DNA from 2 places in the Priestia sp. JSM ZJ58 genome. Region 1 is predicted to be linked to the other one. Evidence: a T-box and tRNA genes for the amino acid it is inferred to sense, from the RefSeq annotation. Region 1 holds a T-box; the other holds one or more tRNA genes.
The links. A T-box is a leader RNA that pairs with one kind of tRNA and senses whether it is charged. The one in region 1 lies ahead of thrS (threonine--tRNA ligase), so its partner is inferred to be a tRNA-Thr.
Positions count from the first base shown of each region.

Region 2: it has a tRNA-Thr gene. The T-box ahead of thrS (threonine--tRNA ligase) is inferred to sense a tRNA for this amino acid. The anticodon was not compared.

Region 1 is NZ_JBISEM010000001.1:2,339,661-2,347,848, reverse strand. It holds gene ACH6EI_RS12495 (cell wall hydrolase) at 259-717, shown strand; gene ACH6EI_RS12490 (hypothetical protein) at 860-1,060, shown strand; gene ACH6EI_RS12485 (sulfatase family protein) at 1,225-2,967, shown strand; T-box leader at 3,634-3,862, shown strand; gene thrS (threonine--tRNA ligase) at 3,916-5,133, shown strand; gene ACH6EI_RS12475 (hypothetical protein) at 5,305-5,508, opposite strand; gene ACH6EI_RS12470 (amino acid permease) at 5,897-7,297, shown strand; gene ACH6EI_RS12465 (MFS transporter) at 7,364-8,188, opposite strand, start outside.
Region 2 is NZ_JBISEM010000001.1:963,675-971,862, forward strand. It holds gene ACH6EI_RS04905 (carbohydrate ABC transporter permease) at 1-468, shown strand, start outside; gene ACH6EI_RS04910 (TetR/AcrR family transcriptional regulator) at 578-1,498, opposite strand; gene ACH6EI_RS04915 (DHA2 family efflux MFS transporter permease subunit) at 1,764-3,293, shown strand; gene ACH6EI_RS04920 (aromatic ring-hydroxylating dioxygenase subunit alpha) at 3,326-4,378, opposite strand; tRNA gene ACH6EI_RS04925 (tRNA-Thr) at 4,589-4,661, shown strand; gene ACH6EI_RS04930 (ABC transporter ATP-binding protein) at 4,927-5,877, shown strand; gene ACH6EI_RS04935 (ABC transporter permease/substrate-binding protein) at 5,877-7,400, shown strand; gene ACH6EI_RS04940 (YwaF family protein) at 7,610-8,188, shown strand, end outside.

The sequences.
Region 1 (8,188 bases):
TAATCAATCCTTTCTTAAAGCCCTTCTTGAAAATCGTAATCATTACTATTTATATTTTTATATCATAAACCACTAAAGAATGAAATGCAACTCATATTTAATGAGTAAAGTTATATTTTTATATGCTGAAAAATAGTTAAAAAAATACGATAATATACAATTTCTTTTGGAACTGGATAATTTTTTGCAATGAAAGACTCTTATATTTCTGCTAGCATATGAACCACGTCAAGAAATAGCAAGGAGGCTTTTATTTTTATGATGAAAAAACTAGTAATTGCTATCGCAATGCTTATCCCGAGTTTTGGTGCAGGTTACTCAGCATTTGCTGCAGCACCCGCTCATGAACAGCACATTCAAGTAAATAAAAATGATAAAGAACTATTAGCTCGTCTTGTATCAGCTGAAGCCAAAGGAGAGCCGTACGCAGGCAAAGTAGCCGTGGCAACAGTTGTATTAAATAGAGTCGACAGCAGCAAATTCCCGGACACTGTAAAAGGCGTTATTTATCAAAAAGGTCAGTACAGCCCGGTCAGCAACGGTCAAATCAATAAACCTGCAGACAAAGGTTCAAAAAAAGCTGTAGAAGAAGCAATTAACTTCCAAGGTCAAGGAAAAGGTTCATTATTCTTCTTTAATCCTGATAAAACGGGAGATCAATGGCTGCGCCAAAAACAAGAAACAATTAAAATAGGGCATCATGTATTTGCAAAATAATAAAAAAGCTAATGGCTAGCTACGTGCTGTCATTAGCTTTTTTAGTTATGTACATAACATAAACAGTAGAACAACCTTCAAAATTAGAATTTTATGGTAAAATAAAAGAGGTCATTTGTAATTAAAAATATGAGGTGATAACTTGAAAGAGAATATGATGTTTGCTTGGATAGCTTCATGGTTAGCTCTTGTTGGTCAGCTCATTTTTTTTATGGGAGTAGCGCTTTTTACAGGGGATTGGCGCTACATGATGTGGAGTTTTATGATAAGCATAATTGTAGGTATACCTAGTATAATGGGTACCTATAAACGAAATCAGCAGCTAAAAGCATACAAAAAATAAGGAATATCGTATTGAAACGCGTTATGAAAGACTTAGAGAAATCCTCTAAGTCTTTTTTTGTTTGGGTATAAAAAGACATGAACCGTACTCCGTTCTTCTAAAAAAAGTACTTTTTACATAGTTTATCAATACAGAACATTTGATAAACACGCGGAGGAGTAAACATGAAGGAGCAGCCTAATTTTTTGTTGATTATGGTGGACGAAGAACGATTTCCACCCGTATATGAAAGTAAAGAAGTAAAAAAGTGGCGAAAAAAACATTTAAAAGCACATGAATTTTTAAAACAGCATGGAATGGGGTTTACTCGTCACTACGTCGGTTCTACAGCCTGTTCACCGAGTCGAGCTACATTGTTTACAGGGCAGTACCCTTCCTTGCACGGAGTGACCCAAACGCAAGGTATCGCAAAGAAGTCACAAGATCCTGATATGTTTTGGCTGCAGCCTAATACCGTCCCAACGATGGGAGATTATTTTAAGCAGGCTGGGTATCAAACCTTTTATAAAGGAAAATGGCATATTTCTGATGAGAACATCTTAATTCCAGGAACACATAACGTTTTTTCTAGCTACCAGATGCAAACAGGAATACCGGATCCAGAAAAAGAGCGCCTCTATCAACGGGCTAATAAGCTTGAAAAGTTTAGTTTTTCAGGGTGGATTGGTCCAGAGCCGGAAGGGAGAAACCCGCACAATTCTGGTTCATCTGCGGCCATTGGAGTGAGTGGACGAGACGAAATATATGCAGAGGAAATCATAGAGCTTATTCAACAATTAGAATATCAAAAGACTGCGCAGCCTTGGCTCATGGTAGCTTCGTTTGTGAACCCGCATGACATTGCGCTGTTCGGAGCAATCACCAAACACCTTGCTATGTTTCAGTTTTCTATTGATGAGACAATTCCGAACATCGAGCCGCCACCTACTATTAGAGAATCTTTACAAACGAAGCCTAGCGCTCAAAGCAGCTATAAATACATCTACCCAAAAGCGCTGCAGCCGACGCCAAATTCTAGTTTCTACCGGCGCTTATATTATCAGCTTCAAAAAAATGTTGATAAACAAATTTTGAAAGTCCTTCGGACTATAGAACAATCTTCGTTCTATGACAATACCATTATTATTTTCACGTCGGATCACGGTGATTTGCTTGGGGCTCACGGAGGACTACATCAAAAATGGTACAACATGTATGAAGAGTCGATTCACGTGCCGCTTCTCATTCATAACAAGCATTTGTTTCCTAGTTATCAACGTACAGACGTGCTGACTAGTCATGTTGACTTGATCCCGACAATGCTTAGCTTGGCTAATATCGATGCTTCCGCTGTTCAAAAGCAATTGCAAAAAAGTCATACGGAAGTACATCCATTTGTTGGGCGAGACCTCTCAGGAACGTTGCGAGGAGAAACATCGCTCCATAAAGAAAAAGCACCGATTTTCTTTATGACGGATGATGACCCGACAAAAGGACTTCACCAAACAAATTTTTTAGGAGAAAGCTATCCGTCAGTCGTTCAGCCTAATCACATTCAAGCGATCATTGTCGAGTTTCAATCAGCCGCAGGAAAGGAAATCTGGAAATACGCTCGATACCATGATAATCCGCAATTTCGGTCAGCACCTAACGAAAAAGATGAAGTCATCCACCGAGAGCAATATGAAAGTTACCCGGTAGATCTTACTAACCTTAAAGAAACATCGGTTCCGGATCAAATTGAAATGTACAATTTGACCAAGGATCCGTTAGAAACAGTAAATTTGGCTTACCCGTATTTTTCAACAAATGAAACAAGGAAAATTCAGCGGCAGCTTGATGTTATTCTTAAAGAACAACTCAGGAAAAAACGGATTTTTCCGCAAAGTGGAAGCATGTACCAGGAGCTTCCGTCTAAAGATAGATAAAAAATAGTTTCGACGAGTTCAAGCCAAATATTGGTGTAAGTAGAAAAAGGTATATTTAATATTTTAGTATATAAATAAAAAACTGATGATACTTGTGCTATGTTACTTATTCTGATTTGAGCAGTACTGGATTTTAATTCGTTAATAATACTTAGATAAAGCAAATAAATGCTTGTAACATCTTTCTTTTTTGCCTTTATTCTTACACAATAAAGGTAAAAACAAAAATAAAATGTAGGTGTTAATATTATAATAAAAAACTTTTTAAGCCCATATATTCTTAAGTAACTTTTCGGGAATTTAAGCATAAATTAATTCTATAACATTAAGAAATAAAAATTACTTCTTGACTTCTGTAAAATTTATACACTATAATCACTTTTAACAACTAACAAACATTATTTGGCAACGAAAAGGACATGAATTAGGTGCTGTTTTCTTCGCAGAGAATAGGGTCAGCGGCTGGGAGCCCTTAAGAAATCATCTAATTTACCACCTTAGAGCTATTGCAGGGAATGTGCATAACTGAAACTGCAATCGGTAAAACCGTTATCTTTTTTTGAGCGTAAAATGCGTACAGGTATTTTACGGAATTAGGGTGGTACCACGACCGCATTCGTCCCTTCACTAGGGATGAGTGCGGTTTTTTATGTAGAAAAAATGAATATACAAGCATTGAAAAGGACATGAATCATTTTTGGATTTTCTTTACAGAGAGTAGGGTCACTGGCTGAGAACCCTTAGAAAACGAAATGAATTTACCACCTTGGAGCTGCGGCGGGGAATGTGTATACACTGAAACTGCAACCGGTAAAACCGTTATCTTTTTAAGCGTAAAATACGTATAGGTATTTTACGGAATTAGGGTGGTACCACGGCCGCATTCGTCCCTTTATTAGGGATGAGTGCGGTTTTTTTGTTGAATAAAAACATATTGGAGGAATGAACATGTCAAAACAAATGGAAGCAGAAAAACGAAATCATCAAAAATTAGGTCAAGAACTGGAGCTGTTTATGTCGATGGAAGAAGCTCCTGGTATGCCGTTTTTCTTACCTAACGGAATGATTGTTCGAAATGAGTTAGAAAACTACTGGAAACAAAAGCATTACAAAGCAGGCTATCAAGAGATAAAAACACCCATCATGATGAAACAGAAGCTATGGGAACAATCAGGGCATTGGGAGCACTATCATGAAAATATGTATTTTTCAAATGTTGACAAACAAAACTATGCGATTAAACCGATGAATTGTCCGGGAGCCATTTTATTGTTTAACAGCAAGCGAAGAAGCTACCGAGAACTTCCAGTTCGATACGCGGAGCTCGGGTTAGTTCATCGCCACGAGCTTTCTGGCTCTTTAAACGGATTACTAAGAGTTCGGTCATTCACACAGGACGACGCTCATTTATTCGTAGAACCCAGTCAGATCGAAGCTGAGATTAGCCGCATTCTAGCGTTTATCCATGACTTTTATTCACATTTTGGCTTTGATTACAAAGTGGAGCTATCCACACGTCCTGAAAAATTTATGGGAGATATTGAAACATGGAATCAAGCAGAAAAGTCGCTTCAATCGGTGCTAAATGAAAAAGGCTTAGACTATCAGGTAAATGAAGGAGACGGAGCTTTTTACGGGCCGAAAATCGATTTTCATATTTTAGATTCCCTAGGCCGCAGCTGGCAGTGCGGAACAGTTCAGCTTGATTTTCTAATGCCAGAGAAGTTTGACTGTATGTATATTGGAGAGGACAATAAACCGCACCGTCCCGTAATGATTCACCGCGCTATATACGGTTCCGTTGAACGATTTATGGCCATCTTGATTGAACATTATGAAGGTCAATTTCCTCTTTGGCTGGCTCCTGTTCAATTTAAGCTTTTGCCTATTGCACCGCCGCATGTGGAATATGCATACAAGGTGAAACACGAGCTGGAGTCACAAGGGTATCGTGTTGAAGTGGATGATCGTATTGAAAAAATAGGTCTGAAAATTAGAGAAGCCGAAATGCTCAAAGTTCCTTATATGGCCGTAATAGGAGATAAAGAAGTAGAAAATAAATCGCTTGCTATGCGAAAGCATGGGAAGAAAAACATTGGAACAGTAAGTGTTGAAGAGGCAGCTGTACACTTGAATAAAGAAATGGATTCAAACAGAGTTTATTGAAGCCATTTACCTTGCTAAATAGAAAAATCCGATTTTTTAAGTCGGATAGTGATTCCCTTCATCTTGTCTTACACCAAAATGAAGGGAATATTGAACTAGAAGGGTATAAGATAATATATATCAGCAGTATAACTTTTGCCTTAGACAAACGCCGGTATTTTATAAAAAAAATTATCTTGTTCCATTCGAATCGTTTGTACGGGGGGAAGCTGAATCTTCATTTGACAATTTGTTCATAGGTTGCTGACCTCGCTTCTTTTTAGAAGGAGAATAAAAAAGAAATTTAAACATAAAGTACACTCCTAATGCTAGTAAAATACAGCCAATAAGTAAGTTAAGCATCTCTCTCCGCCCTTCATACACTTCAGTTTTCATCATTATAACACCCGTTAAGGTAAAACATTCATCGTTCTGTAAATAATCCCTATGTCAGGAATTTATATTTGAAGATAGGCGGCGAAAAAACTATCTGAAAATGAACCAATTTATTTTTTAGAATATTAATTTTATTCAAACTTATTATACATAATCACAATGATGATTTCTTTATTTAGTTGATAAAGCCAAAATAGATAGAGATTAAGAAATCGCTTACAAAAACTCTTGAAATATATATAATGATATTAGTATACTAATAGACAAGTTAGTAATTATTTCTATATAATTACTTCTGTATCTGAAGTAAAAACGCGTAGTCAAATAGGAAAAGACGTCATTTTTAAGTTTTTTAATGGATGAGTGGCAACAGAGAGGAGAGAGTGCAATGGGAAAACTATTTAAAAAGAAGTCAATCGAGCAATTATTAGAACAAAGTCAAAACAAATCTCTAGTCAAAACATTAGGGGCATTCGATTTGACTCTTCTTGGTATTGGAGCCGTAATAGGAACGGGGGTTTTAGTTTTAACAGGCTTAGTAGCTGCTAACGATGCGGGGCCAGCCGTTATTTTTTCTTTTATACTGGCTTCTATTGTATGCGGTTTTGCAGCGCTGTGCTATGCGGAATTTGCTTCAACTATACCTGTATCTGGGAGCGTTTACACCTATACATATGCAACCATCGGCGAAGTGGTAGCACACTTAATGGGATGGACATTGCTTTCCGTCTATTTATTAACGATGTCAGCAGTAGCAAATGGATGGTCTTCTTATTTTAATAATTTTTTAGAAGGCTTTGGTTTTTCACTCCCAAAAGAATTGATTACGATCCCTGCAAATGGAGGCCTGGTGAACCTTCCTGCTATTTGTATTACCCTTCTTATTACATGGCTGCTTTCAAGGGGAACTAAAGAAAGTAAAAAAGTGAATAATTTTATGGTGCTTGTTAAATTATTTATTATCCTTCTCTTTATTATTGTAGGGGCTTTTTATGTGAAGCCGTCTAATTGGACTCCTTTTATGCCTTATGGAATTGAAGGGGTTGTGACAGGGGGAGCGGCCGTATTTTTTGCTTTCTTAGGTTTTGATGCTTTATCTACATCAGCAGAAGAAGTAAAGAACCCGCAGCGCAATTTGCCAATTGGAATTATTAGTTCACTCGTGATCTGCACGATTATTTATGTAGCGGTATGCCTTGTTATGACAGGGGTTGTTTCTTACAAGGAACTGAATGTTCCAGAAGCAATGGCCTATGTTCTTCATTCAGTAGGACAAAATGCAGTGGCAGGAGTTATTGCTGCAGGAGCTGTCATTGGGATTATGGCTGTTATTTTCGCCTACATTTATGCAGCAACACGAATTTTATTCTCAATGAGCCGCGACGGCTTGCTACCAAAAGCATTTGCTAAAACAAATGAGAAAACGGGAGTTCCGACTCTCTCCACTTGGCTAGTAGGAATTATCGGAGCGTTAATTTCAGGATTTATCGATTTAAAAGAACTTGCGAATTTAGCAAATATCGGAGCCCTTTTAACTTTCGGTATGGTGGGCGTCAGCATTATCATCTTACGCAAAACGCACCCAACTTTAAAACGTGGATTTACAATGCCGTTTGTCCCGGTTTTACCAATTTTATCTGTATTATCTTGTTTATTTTTAATGATTAATCTTCCTAAAACAACATGGCTATATTTTAGCATATGGATTGTGCTTGGTATATTTGTGTATATAGGTTATTCTCGTAAACACAGTCGATTAACAAGTAAAGAAATGAAAAAAGCGAGTTAGAAGCAGAAAAAGAGCCTTTCATCCAAGAAAGGCTCTTTTTTTGCTTTTTGTTCAGTTGTTAGACAGTTAGGACGATTGTTCACTATGTTTTTTGCGTGTTTCCACAATAAACAGACAAGTGCTAATAACAAAAGCCGTTCCTACAAAAATGGCGCCAACCCAAGGAAGTGAAGTAAGTCCCATATGGTTAATAATTACGCCTCCGAAAAAGGCGCCAAAAGCATTTCCTAAGTTAGCAAATGAGTGATTCGAAGTAGAAGCTAAAGCAGGTGCTTCCTGTGCTAAGTTCATAATTTTCACTTGAATACCAGGCATTACAGCAAATGCTGCTGCTCCCCAGAAAAACAGCGTGATAATCGCGGCTGTTGGGCTTTTGACAGTAAACGTAAAAATAGTCAGCACAATACAAAGAAAAGCAAATATACCTACAACCGAAGGCATTAACTTCCAATCTGCAAGCTTTCCTCCAACAACATTTCCAAGCGTAACGCCGCATCCGTACAATACAAGTATCCACGTAACGCTGTGTTCACTTACTCCCGTAACGTCTTCAAGAAGCGGTGTAATGTACGTAAATACAGTAAATAAACTACCGCACCCTATTGCACTTAAAAGAAGCATCACAAGAAGTTTTGGTTGGCTAAAAGCAGCAAACTGCTGTTTTAGACCCGTTAATTTTTCTTGACCAAGCTTTGGGATAAACAGAATAATACCGATAAATGCAATGATTCCCATAATGGTAATAGCCCCAAACGAAGCTCTCCAACCTAAGTGTTGGCCAATAAATGTTCCTACAGGAACGCCGATAATATTTGCAATGGTTAAACCTGCCATCATCGTTGCAACAGCACTTGCTCGCTTATGCGGTTGTACGAGCCGTGAAGCAATAAC
Region 2 (8,188 bases), 1.4 Mb from region 1:
CAAGTAACGATGATTCCTAATTTTTTAATTTTAAAAGAGTTAGGCTGGTTAAATACCTATCAGGGAATGATTGTACCGGGAATGGTAAATGCGACTTTTATATTTATGATGCGTCAATTTTTTATTAATTTCCCAAAAGAGCTTGAAGAAGCAGCGGAGTTGGATGGGTTATCGAAGTTTGGAACATTCTTCAAAATAGTCCTTCCACTTGCAAAACCTGCCTTAGCAGCACAAACGATTTTTGTATTTATGGGGTTTTGGAATGATTTTATGAAGCCTTTAATTGTGATGTCTGATGAAAATATGTTCACGTTGACTTTAGGCCTTAACACATTTAAAGGTCAGTATATCAGTTATTGGAACTATATTATGGCAGCTTCCATGGTTTTTACACTTCCAATTTTGCTCATTTATGCGTTTTTTAACAAATATTTCATTAAAGGAATTTCGTTTACTGGAGGAAAATAAAAAAGAGGCTGGGATAAAAGTATTTTAGTTGGAATTACAAACGAACGATTAATTAAAAAATCATAATCGTTCGTTTTTTGTTGTTATGGTGAGCGTGAATTTCATATGTTTAGTTGCTTCTAGCTGTTGATTGAAGTTCACTCACATACTGATCAATCATCGTTTGCAGTTCCTCTAGGTTCGTTTTACGGTTGTTAACAGGCAGCTGCTTTAATGAATGAAGGGCACTATCCACAACAAACTTGCGTGGATTCGATTGTTTAAACATCTCTTCTTCAATAAAACTAATAAGCTCTGTGCATTTTTGACGTTCGAATTCATCCGTAAATTGTTTGTGAGCTTGCTTTTTTAAATCGATAAGTGCTGCGGAAATGTCCTGTTCTATTTGATTTTTAGTATTTGGGCAAGATGGAAGCCATTCTTTGATCGTTTGCGGATCGAGCAAAATGTCTCCTGAACTTGCTACTTCGTCTACAAGAGGAAGCAGACGCTTAACGCTGTAAGTTATAATCTCATGGGGATCAGTATTTGTACCGTTGACCATAAAATTATAGTGAAAGTTGCGGTGAAGCATGCCAAGAAACATAATTGCACAATCTAGCAGATAAGGTTTCTTTTCTTGTCCAAATAAATCAATAAACCGTTTGTAGAACCAGTTTACTTCAATGAACTGGGTTTTTTTTATGTATGCTTTTAAATCAGGATCATTAGAAACAAATACTTCTTCAAGTAACGTAAAAAATTTATGTTTGTGATGGTTTTTCATCTGCGCATCGATCTGTTTAATAAATACATCTACATCGGTCAGACTTTTACCAACCAGCAGCTGATTGCGCTCTTGTTCAATGGTCGTATGAAGCCATGTAAAAACAGCGATTAATAATTCATTTTTTGAAGAAAAATAGTTGTAGAATGTTCCTTTTGAAATGCCGCTATAATCAATGATGTCTTGAATAGAAGTAGCTTGAAATCCTTTTTCAACGAAGAGATGGTGTGCATTTTTTACAACTTGCTGTTTTCGATTATTCATTATTATCACCTAAATGTAAAATTAGACTCATGGTCCAACTTTATGATACATGATTTAAAGCGTTTACACAAATGTTCTTTTCAGAAAACTGAACGATATCACGACAATATATTGGTATAAAAGGATTATAGGACTAAAAAAGTTGAGAAAATAAAGAACGTGAACGTAAGATTTTTCACTTGCATAAATTGAACTCACAGTATAATATACTCTATGTAGAACACGTGTCTAAAAAAATGAACCTAAAGTATAAGGAGGTACAATAATGAGTCGATCGATAAATCAAATGGAAAAGCCGCCTTATGGCATAATTGCTATTTTGTTAATTGGCGCTTTTATCTCATTATTGAATGAAACGTTATTAAATGTGGCGCTGCCGTCTATTATGAAAGACTTAGATGTGACAACGTCAACTGTCCAGTGGCTTTCTACTGGTTATATGTTAGTGAATGGTATTATGATTCCAACTACCGCTTTTTTAATTCAGCGCTATTCTGTCAGAGGCTTATTTTTAACGGCGATGACTTTATTTACAGCAGGAACAATACTTGCAGGTGCTTCGCCAGTATTTTCTGTGTTGTTAACCGCTCGTATTATTCAAGCGTCAGGCGCAGCTATTATGATGCCGCTTTTAATGAACGTATTGCTCACAAGTTTTCCATTAGAAAAACGCGGAGCTGCGATGGGGATTTTCGGTTTAGTTATGATTTTTGCTCCGGCAATTGGTCCTACATTATCAGGATGGCTAATTGAACACTATGAGTGGAGAATGCTGTTCCACCTTGTTACGCCAATCGCAGCCATTGTATTAATAGGCGCTTTCTTCCTATTAAAAGACAAAAAAGAAAAAGTGGAAATCAATTTGGATTTTTTATCCCTTTTGCTATCTACAATTGGATTTGGCGGACTTCTATACGGGTTTAGCTCAGCAGGGGATAAAGGCTGGGATTCTGTGGAAGTATACGGTACCATTATCGTAGGAGCTGTGGCTCTGATTTTATTTATTACGCGTCAGTTCAAGCTTAAAACACCGATGCTTGAATTCCGCATTTTTAAATATCCAATGTTTGCTTTATCATCAACGATTTCGATGGTAATTACAATGGCATTATTCTCAGCCATGCTGCTAATGCCAATTTATGTTCAAACGGTACGAGGCATCTCTCCGCTTCATTCAGGATTACTAATGCTTCCAGGTGCGCTGCTAATGGGTGTGATGTCACCGATTACCGGAAAATTATTTGATAAATTCGGAGCGCGTGCATTGGCTGTAACGGGTCTAACGATTACAGCCGTTACGACGTATTTCTTCAGTAACTTAGAGCTTGATACGACCTATACAACGCTCATTACGCTTTACACGCTTCGTATGTTCGGAATGTCTATGGTGATGATGCCGGTTATGACAAACGGATTAAATCAGCTTCCGCAGCGTTTTAATCCGCATGGTACTGCGATGAACAATACGCTTCAACAAGTATCGGGAGCTATTGGTTCGGCTCTTTTAGTAACGGTGATGTCAAACCGTACAGCTACTCATGCAAAAGAGCTCGCTCAAGATGCAATGAGCGGAGCAGGAGCAGGAGCAGCTAATGCAACCGCAGCCGGGGCAGCTCAAATGAAAGAACAGATTGGGATGCAGGCAATGGTACAAGGGATTAACGATGCGTTTGCTGTCTCAGTAGTCCTAGTGGTGGTTGCCTTAATTCTTTCATTCTTCATGAAACGCGCAACGCCGGCAAGTGAAGATGAAGTGATAAAGGAAAAAGCAGCACGCGAGCAGTTTGCTAAATAAAAAAAATCCCCGCTGAGACAGCGGGGATTTTTTTAGCTTGTATATCTAAAGCTTAAGCCCATTTTCTTTAATAATTTCCGGTAACCGATGGACGTTTGATCAGCCATAATATGCGCTTCCATCTGCAGGTCTAAAGGCAAGTCTTCAGGTTTTTGGTTTTCCACCATTTCACGGTCTTCGTCAAAGACGCGAAGGTTAAAGTCATACACACCTTCAACGGGAGAATCTTTGTCAAAGTTTCGAGCGATTGGCGCGAATAAACGTGTTTCGCGGGCTGAAATAGGAGAGACTGCATTCATAATCCACAGCTCTGCGCCTTCTGGGAAGTATACTTTTAGCGTAGCTGTAAACGGGGGATAAACATCAAAGACGCGAAGCCATTTAAAATCAGTTGGATTTAAATGCTGCTGTTCTTTGGAATAATTGCTCACGGTGCTCGTATATTCTACATGAAGCCCATAGTCTGTATCGCTTACTTTATATTTAGGCACAAAGGCGTTGTTTCGATCACCAAATGTGTCTGTGTGAACCCAAGCAAAATGAGCTACGTCTAAAAAGCCTTCCATTTGACGACCGGCTGAACCCATGATATCAAAGCTCGGACAAACAATTTGCTGAAAATCAGGGTCCTCCCACGCATCGAAATAAGGCAGGTTATCTTGTTCTCCTGTCAGGGACGTCCACACTAATCCATATCGTTCAATAACTGGATAGACGGCCATACAGAGACGGGGAGAAATGTTGGCGTCAGGGTGAGCTGGAATTGACGTGCATGCGCCGTCCGTTGCGTAGCGGAAGCCGTGGTAAGGACAGACAATTTCATCATCTTCCACCCAGCCCATGCTAAGCGGGGTGCCTCGGTGAACGCATAAATCACGTGCCGCTACAACTTTGTGTGTGGTGCGGTATAAAACTAGATTTACATCTAGTAATTTTACGGACGTTGGTTTTTCTGTTACATCACTGCAGCGTGCGACGGGGTACCAATACTTAGCAAGCGTCGTCCAATCTTCCAGGCTGAACGTGCAGTCTCTTGGGTAGGGAGTTGCCGTTTTTGATTTTGTCATGGTTGGTTGTTGTTCCATCTATTTTCTTCCCTTCTTTTGTAAGCTCTTTTACTAAGGGTAATATAAAAAAAGAAAATTCACACAATTTATGTAAGAAGTTCTAACATGAAATATGGAACTTTGTAGAAAGTGCGAATTTCAGAAGACGCAAATTAGAGAATATACCAATAAAAAAATTTAAAAAAGCGCTTCCTAAATAAATTTAAACGTGATATAATTTTCCAAGACGCTGGTGTAGCTCAGTAGGTAGAGCACTTGCATGGTAAGCAAGAGGTCGCAGGTTCGATCCCTGTCGCTAGCATACTCAAAAACCTTCTTTCTTGTTGAAAGAAGGTTTTTTTATTTGGATTGGCTTTAAATTTATTCTCCGAATTATTCTTCCCCGCCTTGTGAAAACTTTAACAGTTTGATAGCCTTATTAGGAGGCTGTTAGAAAACATGTGTATCTTTTCCACTATGTCTTATGAATCATATTTAGAAATATTCTTAAAAGAATGTTTATTGCCTCTAAGTATTGGGTACACGAAACTAGGGGTTAAATTTCAACAGGGAGTGTGAACGATAATTTGATTACGTTTAAGAATGTGTCAAAGCAATATCCAGACGGTACGACCGCCGTGAAAAATATTAATCTAGAAATAAAAGAAGGAGAGTTTTTCGTTTTAATTGGTCCGAGTGGATGTGGGAAAACAACCACCTTAAAAATGATTAACCGTCTTCATGATATTACCGAAGGAGAACTATACATAAAAGATAAGCTCGTATCGGACCACAACATACATGAGCTACGCTGGAACATTGGTTATGTGCTACAGCAGATTGCTCTTTTTCCTCATATGACCATTGCTGAGAATATAGCCATTGTACCGGAGATGAAGCATTGGAAGAAAAACAAAATCAAAACGCGTATTGATGAACTGCTTACCTTGGTAGGACTAGACCCAAAGCAATATCGAAACCGAAAGCCGTCTGAGCTCTCAGGTGGCCAGCAGCAACGTGTAGGTGTAGCACGTGCCCTCGCAGCTGATCCCCCCGTTATTTTAATGGACGAACCCTTTAGTGCCCTCGATCCGTTAAGCCGCGAACAGCTTCAACAAGATGTTATTAGCTTAAAAGAAAAAATCAAAAAAACATTTGTGTTTGTTACGCATGATATGAGCGAAGCCATGACGCTTGGAGATCGTATCTGCCTGATGAAAGATGGGGAAATTGTTCAAGTTGGCACCCCGGAGGAATTCATTCAAAAGCCTAAAAATGAGTTTGTAAAAACATTTATTGGAAATCAAGGAAATGCTTTATTTGAGACATTGGATATGTTTGTCAAAGAAAGTGAACAGCCAGACGTAGAACCTACTGAAGAGCTAGCTTCAACCGCCACTGTTCAGCAGGCAATGGACGCCCTTTACGACCATGAAGCAATAGCTGTGAAAAAAGGGAGCAAACGCATTGGCGTTGTAACGCGCAAAACTCTATTAGCGTTTCTTTCTGATAAAACGAAAGAAGGAGGAACGCTGTAATGAATGCACTAAGCGCATTATTAGATCAACGAGGAGATGCCCTGTTTCAAGCTCTTCTTGAACACATTCAAATTTCAGTACTGGCTCTTGTGATCGCCGTATTAATTTCAGTGCCGCTTGGACTGTACTTAACGAGGCATGACCGCATTGCTGAACCGATCATTGGCGTAACAGCCGTACTGCAAACCATTCCTTCACTCGCTTTATTAGGATTACTGATTCCTCTTGTCGGAATTGGAACCTTTCCCGCGGTTATTGCACTGTTTTTATATTCGCTTCTTCCTATTGTACGAAATACATATACCGGAATCAAAGAAGTGGACCCATCTTTAATTGAAGCATCCAAAGCCATGGGGATGAACTCGTGGAGACGATTAATCAAAGTAGAACTTCCTCTAGCGCTTCCTGTCATTATGGCCGGAATTCGCACAGCGATGGTACTCATTATTGGTACAGCGACAATCGTGGCTCTTATCGGAGCAGGCGGACTCGGAAGCTTAATTTTGCTTGGTATTGACCGAAGCGATAATAGTTTGATTTTATTAGGAGCCGTTCCAGCAGCATTATTAGCGCTTATTTTTGATGGAATTCTGCGAACGATTGAACACTCTGCTAAAAAAGGGTCCAAAAAACGCTCGTTCATCATGATCATCGTATTAGTACTTATTCTTGTTTCTCCGTTTGCAGCGATGAGCGCAACAAAACCAGACCTTGTTATCGGAGGGAAAATTGGCGCAGAACAAGATATTTTAATCAATATGTACAAAGAATTAATTGAAGATCAAACCGATATGAAAGTAAACCTTCGTTCGTCGCTTGGGAAAACGGTATTTGTATTTGAGGCTCTGCGTAACAAGGAAATTGATTTGTACCCTGAATATACGGGGACAGCCATTGTGACGCATCTAAAGGAACAGCCGGACAACAAAGATGAAACACAGGTGTACAAGCAGGCAAAAGAAGGATTTAAAAAGAAATTCGGGCTTGTCTATTTAGATCCAATGAAGTTTAATAATACGTACACATTGACCGTGACAAAAGAATTTGCCAAAGAAAATAATCTAACGACCATTTCAGATTTGGCAAATGCAACAGATAAAGTAAAAGCAGGATTTACGCTTGAGTTTAAAGATCGTGAAGACGGCTACGTAGGCATTCAAAAAGAATATGGCCTTACTTTCCCGAATATTAAAACGATGGAGCCGAAGCTTCGCTATCGCGCTGTTGAAAAAGGCGATATTAACATGCTTGATGCTTACGCAACGGATCCTGAAATCAAACAGTTTGGTTTAAAAGTCTTAAAAGACGACCAGCAGTTCTTCCCTCCGTATCAAGGATCGCCTGTGCTTCGTGAAGATACACTAAAAGAGCACCCTGAACTGAAAAAGATCTTAAATCAACTGGGTGGCAAAATCAGTGACGACGAAATGCGTGAAATGAACTATCAAGTAAATGCAAAAGGAAAAACGGCTGAAGAAGTCGCTCATCAATTCTTACTGAAAAAAGGATTAATTAAAAAATAAAAATGAAGACAAAAAGATTAGTACAAAATTATTTTAGTTAAAAGAAGATCCGAACGATAAATCGTTCGGATCTTTTTATTAGCATGGTGGACGTAGCTTTCATTATGTTTCAATCTCTTTTTAATGTGAGAGAAGCGTTAATGAAAATGAGGTCTTATGAACAAGCTAAAGGTACCAAATTTGTTTTTTGATGGAGAGGAGGCGCCGTTATGAATTCATTTTTTACATGTCATCCTGTACAGCATTCTTTTCAGCTTTTTTCAGTTGAACATCTTGTAACTTTAGCCATTATCGTAATCATAGGAGCATTTATTTTTTTATGTCGAAAGCAGCTGCGAAAAAAGAGGTTTGTATTCGTTTTGCTTTCATTCATTCTAATGGTTTCAGAAACGGCCTACCAGGCTTGGGAAATCGGATGTCATCAGTGGTCCGTTGAAACTTCCTTGCCTCTTCAGCTCAGTGATATAGTCGTGCTGCTTGCTGCTGTTATGCTGATAACCAAAAGCAGATTTCTTTTTTATTTTGTGTACTTCGCAGGAATCAGCAGCTCTGTTCAAGCGATGATTACCCCAGACCTTGGCGGCTATGCGTATGCCCAGTTTCGCTATGTGCAGTTCTATGTATCGCATGGCGGTGTGGTACTTGCTTGCTGTATGCTAATTGCTGCCTGCAGATATGAGCCGACGTTTCGTTCTTTATGGGTAAGCGTAGTATTTGTTAATCTGTACGGAGGTTTTATCTATGTCATGAATCGTTTACTGGGTGCGAATTATTTATACATGATGAAA